Regions from separate parts of the Streptomyces sp. NPDC057617 genome, predicted to be linked through region 4. Evidence: riboswitches for the same ligand, from Rfam matches in the RefSeq annotation. Region 4 holds a riboswitch; each other region holds the start of a gene.
The links. A riboswitch is a leader RNA that binds a small molecule or an ion and turns the genes downstream of it on or off. The one in region 4 is predicted to bind cobalamin.
Positions count from the first base shown of each region.

Region 1: another riboswitch for cobalamin. It lies ahead of ACFU9P_RS32130 (cobalamin biosynthesis protein); the one in region 4 lies ahead of metE (5-methyltetrahydropteroyltriglutamate--homocysteine S-methyltransferase).
Region 2: another riboswitch for cobalamin. It lies ahead of ACFU9P_RS31665 (CbtB-domain containing protein); the one in region 4 lies ahead of metE (5-methyltetrahydropteroyltriglutamate--homocysteine S-methyltransferase).
Region 3: another riboswitch for cobalamin. It lies ahead of ACFU9P_RS08660 (ribonucleoside-diphosphate reductase subunit alpha); the one in region 4 lies ahead of metE (5-methyltetrahydropteroyltriglutamate--homocysteine S-methyltransferase).

Region 1 is NZ_JBHVGV010000018.1:62,890-66,089, forward strand. Features, by position in the region: gene ACFU9P_RS32120 (anion permease) at 1-905, shown strand, start outside; gene ACFU9P_RS32125 (hypothetical protein) at 943-1,179, shown strand; cobalamin riboswitch at 1,277-1,419, shown strand; gene ACFU9P_RS32130 (cobalamin biosynthesis protein) at 1,452-2,528, shown strand; gene ACFU9P_RS32135 (cobyric acid synthase) at 2,525-3,200, shown strand, end outside.
Region 2 is NZ_JBHVGV010000017.1:102,254-105,453, reverse strand. Features, by position in the region: gene ACFU9P_RS31675 (TIGR03086 family metal-binding protein) at 91-660, shown strand; gene ACFU9P_RS31670 (histidine phosphatase family protein) at 677-1,366, opposite strand; cobalamin riboswitch at 1,544-1,702, shown strand; gene ACFU9P_RS31665 (CbtB-domain containing protein) at 1,742-1,984, shown strand; gene ACFU9P_RS31660 (CbtA family protein) at 2,006-2,842, shown strand; gene cbiE (precorrin-6y C5,15-methyltransferase (decarboxylating) subunit CbiE) at 2,866-3,200, shown strand, end outside.
Region 3 is NZ_JBHVGV010000002.1:691,255-694,454, forward strand. Features, by position in the region: gene ACFU9P_RS08660 (ribonucleoside-diphosphate reductase subunit alpha) at 1-1,204, opposite strand, end outside; cobalamin riboswitch at 1,349-1,491, opposite strand; gene ACFU9P_RS08665 (GNAT family N-acetyltransferase) at 1,527-2,063, opposite strand; gene mctP (monocarboxylate uptake permease MctP) at 2,156-3,200, opposite strand, start outside.
Region 4 is NZ_JBHVGV010000009.1:366,098-369,297, forward strand. Features, by position in the region: gene metE (5-methyltetrahydropteroyltriglutamate--homocysteine S-methyltransferase) at 1-1,767, opposite strand, end outside; cobalamin riboswitch at 2,120-2,358, opposite strand; gene ACFU9P_RS23835 (enoyl-CoA hydratase/isomerase family protein) at 2,407-3,200, shown strand, end outside.

The sequences.
Region 1 (3,200 bases), on a different contig from region 4:
CGCTGTTCGGCGGACTGATCGGCGCGACCCTGATGTCGGTCGGCACCTCCGGGGTCAATGGCGGTGTCGTCGTCACCAAGGTGCTGATTCCCGCGCTGGCCGCGCCCGTTGTCGCGGGTCTGGCGGCCCTGCTCGCCACGAGGCTGACGTACCGGATCGGCCGCCGCACCGACGACCGGGCCACCGCCAAGGGCTATCGCGCCGGACAGATCGCCTCGGCCGGGCTGGTCTCCCTCGCCCATGGCACCAATGACGCACAGAAGACCATGGGGGTCATCACGCTGGCGCTGGTCACCGGCGGCGTCCTCGCCCCCGGTTCCAATCCGCCGCTGTGGGTGATCGTCTCCGCCGGTACGGCGATCGCGCTCGGCACGTATCTCGGGGGCTGGCGCATCATCCGCACCATGGGCACCGGCCTGACCGATCTCCGGCCGCAGCAGGGCTTCGCCGCCCAGACCAGTGCCGCGACCGTCATCCTGGCCTCCTCGCATCTGGGCTTCTCGCTCTCCACCACGCAGTCCTGCTCGGGCGCGGTGATGGGTGCAGGGCTCGGGCGCCGGGGCGGTACGGTCCGCTGGTCCACCGCGGGCCGGATGTTCGCGGCCTGGGGACTGACGCTGCCCGCCGCAGGGCTGGTCGCCGCGGGCGCGGAGTTCCTGACCGGGCAGGGCAGTTGGGGTGTCTCGGTCGTCGCCGCGTCGCTGGTCGTGCTGTCGGGCGCGATCTGGCTCGCCGCGCGCCGCCGCCCGGTCGACCACACCAATGTCAACGAGACCGCGGCCGGGGAGCTGGGTGTCATGACCGCCCCGGCCGTCACCTCGCCCGCAGCCCCGGGGGACCTGTCGACCACCATCCCGGCGCCTCCGGGCAGCACGGGCGAACCGGCGCGCACCGCCCGGGTCTGACCACCGCCACGGCGTAGGGAAGGAAAGCGAGATGGACATAAAGATCGACTGGGCGGCGCTCGGTTCCGTCTTCGGGGTCAGTCTGGCGGCGACCGTCGGGCTCGTGGGCCTGTTCACCCTGGGCGTGGTGGGGCTCGCCAAGTACGAGTCCGCCACCGCCACCACCGGGCGGGGCGGAGCCGGTACGGCGGGGCTGGCGCGGGCGGGCGCGTATGCCTGCTTCGCGCTCTGTGTGGCGGCCGTGGCGTACGGGATCCGGCTGATCGTCGCCTGACCGTCGTCCGATCCGCTCCGGGGCCGTTCCCACCGGGACCACGGCCGGTGTGGGGCTCCGCACACTGTCCCGTCGCAGGTCAAGGATGAGTTGACGGGTGTTTGCGCAGCGTGGTGGACTGCCGGGGCCATTTACGGCGGCAGAAGAGGAAGCCGGTGCGAATCCGGCGCGGTCCCGCCACTGTCACTGGGAGCCCTGTCCCAGGAGCCAGGAACTCTCGCCGCCGCACCACGTCGAGCCGGGGCGCGGACCCTGAGTGAGGACAAGTCGCCATGCCTGGCAGCGGTTCGTCCGCCGTGCGCGGTGGCGGTTCGGCCGCCGAGCGGGTCTTCGCGTACGGCGCCACCGCCGGCCTTCTGGGCGACCGGCTGTTCGCCGATCCGCAACGTGGCCATCCGGTGGCCGCGTTCGGCCGGGCGGCGGGGGCCGTCGAGCGTGCGCTGTGGCACGACCACCGCGGCTGGGGCGCGCTGCACACCCTGGTGTGCGCCGGAGGCGCCGTCGGCCTCGCGCTCCTCGCCACCCGGGCCGCCGAGGGCACGGGCGGCGCGAGGACAGGCCGTATCGCGTCCGTCGCGCTGACCGCCGTGGCCACCTGGTCCGTGGTCGGGGGTACGTCCCTGGGCCGGGAGGCGCGTGCCATCGGCGCGGCACTCGACGCCGGGGACATCGAGCTGGCCAGGGAGCGGCTGCCGCATCTGTGCGGGCGCGATCCGCAGAGCCTGAGCGGTCCTGAGCTGGCCCGCGCCGTCGTGGAGTCCGTCGCCGAGAACACCTCGGACGCCGTTGTGGGCGCGCTGCTGTGGGGTGCGGTCGCGGGGGTGCCGGGGCTCGTGGGGTTCCGTGCCGTGAACACCCTGGACGCGATGGTGGGTCACAAGTCGGCCACGTATCGCAGGTTCGGGTGGGCTTCGGCCCGGCTCGACGATCTGGCGGGCTGGCCCGGGGCCCGGCTGACGGCCGCGCTGGCCGTCGTGTCCGGTGACGATCCGCGCGGGGCACTGCGGGCGGTGCGGCGGGACGCGCGGAAGCATCCGAGCCCCAACGCGGGCCCGGTGGAGGCGTCGTTCGCCGGTGCGCTGGGCGTACGGCTCGGCGGGACGCTGGCGTACGGCGGGCGGGTGGAGCACCGGCCCGTGCTGAACGGCGAGGGGCGGCCCGTGAAGACGACCGACATCGAGCGGGCGGTACGGCTGTCGCGCCGGGTGAGCGGGCTGGCCCTTGCGGCCTGTATCGCGGGGCGGTTCGCGTACGGCGCGATACGTCGTACCGCTTCCGTCTCCGCCTCCACACACGGCGCGGCAGACCGTACGGCCATCGGCTCGGCCGACCAATGGGGGCGCGGATGAGCCGGGGCGGGCTCGGCGGTGGCCTGCTGGTGGCCGGGACCACCTCGGACGCGGGCAAGAGCGTCGTCACGGCGGGGATCTGCCGGTGGCTGGTACGCCGGGGGGTGAAGGTCGCGCCCTTCAAAGGGCAGAACATGTCGCTCAATTCCTTTGTGACGCGCGAGGGCGCGGAGATCGGGCGGGCGCAGGCGATGCAGGCGCAGGCGGCCCGGGTGGAGCCGACCGCGCTGATGAATCCCGTACTGCTGAAGCCCGGTGGCGACCGCAGCAGCCAAGTGGTGCTGATGGGGCGGCCGGTGGGCGAGCTGAGCGCCAAGGGTTTCTTCGGTACGGCCGGGACACTCGGAACACCCGGGACAACCGGGACGAACGGCGAAGCGCAGGCCGGCACAGCACTGCGCGGCGGGCGCCGGGAAGCCCTGCTCGGGCCCGTCCTGGAGTGCCTGGAGGAGCTGCGCGCCACCCATGACGCGGTGATCTGCGAGGGCGCCGGCAGCCCCGCCGAGATCAATCTGCGCCGTACGGACATTGTGAACATGGGCATCGCACGGGCCGCGCGGCTGCCGGTGATGGTGGTCGGCGACATCGACCGGGGCGGGGTCTTCGCCTCGTTCTTCGGTACGACCGCACTGCTGAGCCCGGAGGACCAAGCGCTGGTCGCGGGATATCTGG
Region 2 (3,200 bases), on a different contig from region 4:
TCCTATGCCGCGTTTGTCCGCCGCGGCCTGTCGTGTTTGCTGTCGTGTTTGTTCAAGACGGCCGACGGCGGCGGTTCGTACGGTCGGGCCATGAGCGACAAGATCAGCAGACTGTTGGAGGCGGCGGCGGACCGTACCGTCACCGTCGTCCGTGGCATCACCGATGAGCAGCTCGGCGCGCCGACGCCGTGCAGCGAGTACGACGTACGCGCGCTGGCGGCCCATCTCCTCCAGGTCGTCGTGAACTTCCAGGCGCTGGCGGCGAAGAAGGAAGCCGACTTCGGGGTCCCGCCCGAGCCTCTGGAGGGAGCGTGGCGCGAGCGGTTCGCGGAGGAGACCGTACGGCTCATCGACGCGTGGGACGCGCCGGGCGCCGAGGAGGGCACCTCGGGGGCCATGGGGTTTCCGGCCAGGACGGTCGGCGCGATGGTGCTCGGCGATCTGACCGTGCACGGGTGGGATCTGGCACGGGCGACGGGGCAGCCGTACGAGCCGGCCGGGGTGCTTCTGGATGTGGTCGGGGAGGAGTTCAGGGCTCTGGCGCCGATGGGGCGGAAGATGGGGGTGTTCGGGGAGCCGGTGCCGGTGGCGGAGGACGCGAGTCCGTTCGATGCGCTGCTGGCCGCGATGGGCCGAGACCCGGGCTGGGCCCGGCCGTAGCGGGTGCGCCGGCCGGTCAGGGGGCGGTCGTGTGCAGGGGGCGGCCGCCGAGGAGATTCCACCGGCCGCCGCGCCCGCTGAGCTCGACGGCGGACAGCGGCTGTATGTCGATCCGCCAGAACGACCGGGGGCCGGCGCCGAGGGCGTGGACCGCGGCGGCGCGGATGATGTCCGGCTCGGCCACGGCGATGACGTGCCTACTGCCTGCTGATTCGGAACCCAGCGTGTCCAGCCAGTGGGCGACGCGGGTGTGGAAGGTACGCAGGGACTCCCCGCCGTGCGGCGCGGCGGCCGGGTCGGAGAGCCACGCGGCGACCGACTCCGGTTCCGCGGCGGTCACTTCGTCGAGCGTCCGGCCCTGCCAGCGGCCCATCGCACAGGGCGCGAGGTCCGGCAGCGGCGCGGCGTCCAGGCCGAGGACCTCGGCGGTACGGCGGCAGCGCGCCGAGGGGGAGACGTACAGGGTGGCGGTGGCGGTACGGGGGAAGCTCTCCCGTACCGCTTCGGCCTGCCGGAGCCCGAGCGGATCGAGGGCGTCCAGCGGATCCAGGGCGTCGGTCGCGGTCGCGGTTCCGGAGGTGTCGGTGACTGTCCCGGAGGTCTCGATGTCGGGCTCAACGGCCTCAGTAGGTTCCGTCGTGGCGAAACGGGCCTCGCGCAGCGCTGTGCTGATGGCCGGTGAGATGAACATCACCCGGGTCGTCATACGGCTCTCCTCGCTCCGGGCCTGCCGGGCCCGCCCTCCAAGCCTGCCCGGCCCGCCAGTTGGGCCTGTCTCCCGATCGGGCGGGGCGCCCAGTCGGGCCGGTCCGCCGGTCGGGGTTCCCTCGCGGGCCCGCCGTCGGTCGGGGCCGCGCCGAGGGCCTCTTGGCCGGTCTGCCGGATCGCGGTACCTTCACGTCGGTATATACGACGGCAAGACGGAAGTCCGGTGAGAGTCCGGCACGGTCGCGCCACTGTATGCCGGGTGCCGGCCGCCGCGTAACAGCGCGGTGGCGGTGCGGAGCCCGGTGAGTCAGACCCGACGGCCGTCGTTCGAGCTCCACTGAATGGGACGCGAGTTCCCCAAGGAGGTTCCGTCATGGCTGAGTCCATCGCGCCGCCGGTCGTTCCGTCCGTCACCACCGGTGCCGGCGCCACCGCTCCGGTGACACCGCTTCCACTGCGCGCGGTGCTGCCGTGGGCCGTGTTCGTGGGCACCCTGATGCTGGTCCTGTTCTACTTCGTCGGCGCCGAACAGGGTGCCACCTCGGTGTTCTCGGGGGAGGGCGTGCACGAGTGGGTGCATGACGGCCGTCATCTGCTCGGATTCCCCTGTCACTGACGGCTGACGGAGATCACGCACATGCATGCCTCCACCGTCAGAACTCTCCTGGTCCGCGGCATGGTCGCGGGCGTGCTGGCCGGACTCTTCGCGTTCGCGCTGGCGTATGTGGCCGGTGAGCCCTCCGTACGGGACTCCATCGCGCTGGAGGAGACCCAGTCCGCACCGGCGGCGCACGAGCACGCCGGGCACACCGCGGCGGAGCAGCCGGCAGAGGAGGAAGAGGAGCTGGTCAGCAGGCCGGTCCAGTCGACGTTCGGGCTGGCCACCGGTGTCCTGGTGTACGGAGTGGCCCTCGGCGGCATCGCCTCGCTGGTCTTCTCCGTCTGTCTGGGCAGGATCGGCCGGTTCGGGCCGAGGGCGACCGCGGCGCTGGTCGCGGGCGCGGCCTTCACCACGGTCTATCTGGTGCCGTTCCTGAAGTATCCGGCGACCCCGCCCGCGGTGGGCAACCCGGACACCATCGGCAAGCGCACCACGCTCTTCTTCCTGATGATCGTGCTCAGTGTGCTGCTGGCCGTCATCGCCGTCATCGCGGGCCGGAGGCTCGCTCCGAGACTGGGCAACTGGAACGCGTCCGTCGTCGCCGGAGCCGGATATGTGGCCGCCGTGGCGGTCGCGTGTCTTGTCCTGCCCGCCAACTCCGATGCCGTACGGGAAACCTTCCCGGCGGCTCTCCTCTGGGAATTCCGGCTCGCCTCGCTGGGTGTACAGGCGCTGTTGTGGACGGCCTTCGGGCTGATCTTCGGGGCGCTGGCGGAGCGGGTGCTCGCGCCGCGGGCCGCGCGGGCCGCCTCGGGTACGGGACCGGGGACGGGAGCTGACGGGGTGACGCCGCCGGTGGGCAGCGCGCGTTGAGACCCAGCACACCGGTGTCGCCCGTGACCGTCGTCGGGATCGGTGCCGACGGCTGGGCCGGACTTTCCGCGCCCGGTCGGGCGGCACTGCGCGCGGCCGACGTGATCGTGGGCGGCGCCCGGCAGTTGGAGCTGCTGCCGCGCGACGAGTGCGCGGCGGAACGGGTGGTGTGGCCCTCGCCGCTGCGGCCCGCCGTACCGGGGGTGCTCGCGGCTCATGCCGGGCGGCGGCTGTGCGTACTGGCCAGTGGGGACCCGATGTTCTACGGGATCGGGCGGACGCTCATGGAAGTTACGGGGGCGGAGGCGGCAGCGGGGGCTGTGGCGGGGGCCGGGGCTGGGGCGCTGCGCGTGCTGCC
Region 3 (3,200 bases), on a different contig from region 4:
GGGCCAGGCCCGCCGCCTCCGCGTCGCGGTAGGCCCCGTCGAACTCCTCGCCCCACAGATCGACCAGCTCCGGCACATCGGAGGGCGAGAACAGCGACCACATGCCGTCCGCCTCCACCCGGCGCATGAACTCGTCCGGGATCCAGTGCGCCAGATTGAGGTTGTGCGTACGCCTGGCGTCCTCGCCGGTGTTGTCGCGCAGCTCCAGGAACTCCTCCAGATCCGCGTGCCAGGTCTCCAGATACACACAGGCCGCGCCCTTGCGCCGGCCGCCCTGGTTGACCGCGGCGACCGAGGAGTCGAGGGTGCGGAGGAAAGGGACGATGCCGTTGGAGTGCCCGTTGGTGCCGCGGATCAGTGAACCGCGCGAGCGGACACGGGAGTACGGGATGCCGATGCCGCCCGCGTGCTTGGAGAGCCTGGCCACCTGGTGGTACCGCTCGTAGATCGAGTCCAGCTCGTCCAGCGGGGAGTCCAGCAGATAGCAGGACGACATCTGGGGGTGGCGCGTACCGGAGTTGAAGAGGGTCGGCGAGGACGGCAGATACTCCAGCCGGCTCATCAGCCCGTACAGCGCGGCGACTTCGTCCAGCGCCCGTGCCGACTCGTCCTCCGCGAGCCCGGCGGCCACCCGCAGCATGAAGTGCTGCGGGGTCTCGATCACCCGGCGGGTCAGCGGGTGCCTGAGCAGATAGCGGTCGTGGAGCGTACGCAGCCCGAAGTAGCCGAAGCGGTCGTCCGCCGCCGGATCGGCCAGCCGGTCGAGCCGGGCGGCGTGCAGCGCGACAAAACCGGCCGTACGGTCCGCGATCAGGCCCTCGCGGTGCCCGACCGCGACCGACGCCGAGAACGACACCGCGCCCTGGCCCGCCGCCTCCTCCACGATGGCGCGGGCGAGCAGCCGGGCGGCGAGCCGGGAGTACGACGGGTCCTCGGCGATCAGACCCGCGGCCGCCTCGATGGCGAGCCCGCGCAGCTCGGCCTCGTCCGACCGGGCGTTACGGCCCCGGAGTGCGGCGGCGGCCACTCTGCCGGGGTCGGCGTCGGGCAGATCGGCGGTCAGTTCGGCCAGGACCCGCAGCAGCGCGGCGCCCGGTCCGTCGGCCGCTTCACCGATTTGCCCGTCGGTCGGCCCGTCTGCGGGTCCATCAGGCCCGGTGGTTCCCGGAGCGGCTGCCGCCGGATCCGCTGGCGCGATGGTCACGTGGTGCTCTCCCTCGCTCGGCTCCGGGCCGGCGCGAGGGGATACGGGGGCGCGCACCGCCGTACCCCCGGGACCCGGGCAGCACGCGGCGCGGCGTCCACCGGCCCAACCGCGAGGCCCGGACGTCTCGGCGCCCGGATCGGCCGACCCGGACGCACCGTCGGCAGGCGCTCGGACTCGCGGGCACGGCAAAGCGCACCACAGCACACCGTTGCGGGACAGTTCCGGATTCGCACCGGATTCCCCTGCGTCGACAGCGAGGTCGAGCATACATCTGGTGGCTGGAAGCCGCACCACCCCCCAGATGTAGTGTCGGGTATGGTCAGCCGCCCCCGGGCGTACCACCGTCGGCGGCGCCGGGCAGGTCCAGGACATAGGCGAGCAGCGGGAGTTCCGGGAGCGGTTCCCAGTCCCGCTCGGGGGTCCTGACGAAGCCGAGGCGCTCATAGATCCGGTGGGCCTGCCGCATGGACGCCTGGGTCGAGAGGACCAGCCGTATACAGCCCTCCGTGTTCTGAGCGCGCGCCACACAGGCACGGACCAGGGCCTCGCCGACGCCTCTGCCCCGGGCCGCCCGGTCGACCGCCAGCATCCGGAACTCGGCCTCGCCGTCCTGCGCGATGTCCGCCCAGGGCCCGCCGGCCAGGACAACGGTGACCCCGCCCAGCACCGTCCCGTCCGGGTCCACGGCGGCCAGCACCTCCGCCTCGGCCGCCCGCGTGGCCACATCCCGCAGCGTGTACAGATACGGGTCGTCCTCACCGAAGTCCAGGTGCCCGTCCACCAGATACGCCCGCGCGGTGATCTCGCCGAGCCGCGCGTACTCCCCGGGCTCGGCCTCTCTGATCGTGAAGTCCATGCACCGAGTGTGCGCCATGGGTACGACAACGGGCCGCCGCGCCCTCCTCACCAGCGAGGAAGCCGCGGCGGCCCGGTCGGAACACGAGACCCTCAGTGCACCGGATCGCCCGAAGCCGCCTTCGCCGGCTCGACCCGTACCCCCGGATCCCCCGCGTCCGCCGTGTAGTCCGACGGGCTCGTCTCGTCCACGCCCTCGGGCGCCTTGACCGCCCGCATCACGAACGTCAGCACCACCGTCACCACCACATTCAGCACGAACGCCGTCAGACCGATGTAGCCGATCTCGTTGATCCCCGGGATCTCCGCCGACGATCCGCCGAAGTGCTTCTGGGTGGGGCTCGCGACCCCGTACGCCGCGGCCGTCCCGTACAGCATGCCGACGCCCCAGCCGACGAGCAGCGCCCAGCGGTGGAACCAGCGGGTGAACAGGCCGCCGACCAGGGCCGGCATCGTCTGGAGGATCCAGATTCCGCCCAGCAACTGGAAGTTGATCGCCACCGTCTTGTCCATGGACAGGACAAAGACCAGCGCGCCCACCTTCACCAGCAGCGAGACCACCTTCGAGACCTTGGTCTCCTGCGCCGGGGTCGCGTCCGGCCTGATGAAGTCCTTGTAGATATTGCGGGTGAAGAGATTCGCCGCGGCGATCGACATGATCGCGGCCGGCACCAGCGCGCCGATCCCGATGGCCGCGAAGGCCACGCCCGCGAACCAGGCCGGGAACATGTTCTCGAAGAGCTGCGGGATCGCCAACTGCCCGTTGTCCACCTTGATCCCGGCGGCGATCGCCATGAAGCCCAGCAGCGCCAGCAGCCCCAGCATCAGTGAATACAGCGGCAGGATCGTGGTGTTGCGCCGGATCACATCGCGGCTGCGGCTGGAGAGCGTCGCCGTGATGGAGTGCGGATACATGAAGAGCGCGAGCGCGGAGCCGAGCGCCAGGGTGGCATAGCCCCACTGCCCTGCGTCGCCCGGTACGAGCGCTCCGCGTGGCGCGCCCGTCGCCGGATTGGGCTGCGCGAACGCCTCGCCCGCCTTGGCGAAGATGTCGTCGAAACCGCCCAGTTTGATGGGGATGTAGATGATGGCCACCGCGATCACCAGATAGATCAGGGTGTCCTTCACAAAGGCGATC
Region 4 (3,200 bases):
CAGCGCGAGCGCCACCTGCCGGGCGGTCGCGCCGCGCGGCTGGTCGTCGCGGACGAACGACCAGGCCAGCATGGTGACGGGCCCGGTCAGCATTCCCTTGACGGGCCGGGTGGTCAGCGACTGTGCGTACGAGATGGTGTCCACGGTCATCGGGGCGGGCCGGGAGACATCCCCCGCGAGGACCGGCGGCCGGACATAGCGGGTGCCGTACGACTGGACCCAGCCGTGCCGGGTGACCAGGAATCCGGTGAGGCGCTCGGCGAAGTACCGCACCATGTCGTCGCGTTCGGGCTCGCCGTGCACCAGGACATCGATGCCGGACTTCTCCTGGAAGGCGATCACCTCGCGGATCTCGGCCCGGACGCGCTCGTCGTAGTGAGCCATGTCCCGCCGCCCCGCCCGCAGTTCGGCGCGGGCGGTGCGCAACTCGGCGGTCTGCGGGAACGATCCGACGGTCGTCGTCGGCAGTGGCGGCAGTCCGAGCCGCTCGTGCTGCGCGGCGGCGCGCTCGGTGTACGGCTGCTCCCGGCGGGCGTCCGCGTCCGTCACGGCCGCGCAGCGGGCCCGTACGACGGGATCGTGGGTGACGCCAGAGGAGGTCCGGGACGCCAGATCGGCGCGGTTCGCCGCCAGCCGGGCGGCGACGGTGTCCGTGCCCCGTGCGAGACCGCGGGCGAGGGTGACGACCTCGTCGGTCTTCTGGCGGGCGAAGGCCAGCCAGCGGGTGAGCAGCGGATCGAGATCCTTCTCGGCTGCGGTGTCCAGCGGGACGTGGAGCAGCGAGCAGGATGTCGACACATCGACCCGCTCGGCGAGACCGAGCAGGGTCGCGAGGGTGGTCAGCGAGGCCGCGAGATCGTTGATCCACACATTGCGCCCGTCCACCACCCCGGCGACGAGGCGCTTGCCGGGCAGTCCGCCGACCGCCGCGAGATCGGCGAGATTGGCGGCGGCGGGGCCGGTGAAGTCCAGCGCGAGCCCCTCCACGGGCGCCTTCGCCAGTACGGGCAGGGCCTCGCCGAGCCGGTCGAAGTACGAGGCGACCAGCAGCCGGGGCCGGTCGGTCAGCGCGCCGAGGCGGCGGTAGGCGCGGGCGACCGCGTCCAGTTCGGCGGGCGTACGGTCCTGGACCAGGGCGGGCTCGTCGAGCTGTGCCCACTCGGCGCCGGCCGCCCGCAGATCGGCCAGCACTTCCGCGTACACCGGAAGCAGCCGGTCGAGCAGGGTGAGCGGCTCGAATCCGGCGGCCACCCCGGGCGCGGGCTTGGCGAGCAGCAGATAGGTGACGGGGCCGAGCAGCACCGGCCGGGCGCCGGTGTGGCCGAGCGCGAGGGCCTCGCGCAGCTCGCCGCTCTGCTTCGCGGAGTCGGCGCTGAAGACCGTGTCCGGGCCCAACTCGGGGACGAGATAGTGGTAGTTGGTGTCGAACCACTTGGTCATCTCCAGCGGCGCGGCGTCCTGGGCGCCACGCGCCATGGCGAAGTAGCCGCCGAGCGCGTCGGCCTCGACGGCGGCCCGGTGCCTGGCCGGGACCGCGCCGACCATGACGCTGGTGTCGAGCACATGGTCGTAGTACGAGAAGTGGCCGGTGGGCACTTCGTCGAGTCCGGCGCCGGCCAGTTCGCGCCAGGTGTCGCGGCGCAGCCCGGCGGCGGTCTCCCGCAGCGCGTCCGCGGTGACCCGGCCCTTCCAGTACCCCTCGATCGCCTTCTTCAGTTCCCGGTCGGCGCCCTGGCGGGGGTAGCCATGGACGGTGGACCTGGGCATGGGCGCGGGCCTCTGACCCGGCCGGTCCGACCGGGATGCCGCGGCTGCGGACGTGGGTGTCACGGGACTCTCCTTCGCGAGTCGTACGGGAACGATCCCGGCGGAACTCGTGTGCAGCGAAGGAACGGAGGCCGGGGCGGGTGCCGCACACCATGTGCCGCACTGCCATGTGCGGCGCACATATATGCCGTGCACCTATGTGCTGTGCAGCCATGTGCCGCGCAGCCATGTGCCGCGCAGCTATGTGCGACGCAGCCATGTTGCGTACCGCCATGTGCGACGCAGCCATGTGGCGCGCGCCCGCCCGTATCCGCCGACCCGCCCACGAGGTCACCGAGATCTCCGTGCGCGGTCCTCGCACACGGGCAGTGGCAGGTCTTCGGACTCGCGGGCGCGCCTCGTGGCCGTACGCGATGTGCGTACGCGGACAAGGCACCTACTGGCCGTCGCTTCCCGGACGCGGTGCGTCCAGTGCGTATGACGGCGGTCGTTCCCACTCACCGCTGCGGGGCAGTCCCGGATTCCCACCGGGTTCCCTCTTGCGACGCGCCTGCCTGGCGGGCAGGGCGAACCGACTGCGCGTCCAGCATAGGTCCGGAACGCGACCTGCTCGAAACGTGGGTCCTGAATACTGGCGCCATGGTCCACGAAGACGAACCGGTACTGCTCGGCCGGGCGGGCCGTACCGCCCGTATCACGCTCAACCGGCCCCGCGCGCTCAACGCCCTCACCCACCCCATGGTGCTGCGGATCTCCGAGGCGCTCGCCCGGTGGGAGGACGACGAGAGTGTGACGGCGGTGATCATCTCGGGCGCCGGCGAGCGCGGGCTGTGCGCCGGCGGCGACATCCGCGCGATCCATGAGGACGCGCGCACCGGCGGCGCCGCCTCACCCGCCTTCTGGCGCGACGAGTACCGGCTCAACGCCCGGATCGCCCGCTTCCCCAAGCCCTATGTGGCGCTGATGGACGGCATTGTGATGGGCGGCGGCGTCGGTGTGTCGGCGCACGGCACCGTCCGGATCGTCACCGAACGGTCGGCGGTCGCCATGCCCGAGACCGGCATCGGCCTCGTCCCCGATGTCGGTGGCACGTATCTCCTCTCGCGCGCGCCGGGCGAGTTGGGCACCCATCTCGCCCTCACAGGGCGGGCGGTGGGCGCGGCCGACGCACTGCTCTGCGGCCTCGCGGATCACTTCGTACCCTCGGAGCGGCTGGACGCCGTACGGACCGCCCTCGCCGGCCCCGACGTACGCGAGGCGGCGCACGTCACCGAAACGGTACGGGGGTACGGGACGGCCGCGCCCGAGGGCCAACTCGCCGCGGACCGTGAGTGGATCGACCCCTGCTACGCGGCCGGCACGGTCGAGGAGATCGTCGAGCGGCTGCTCGCCACCGGTCTGCCCGCGGCGAAGGAGGCCGCCGAGACGATCCT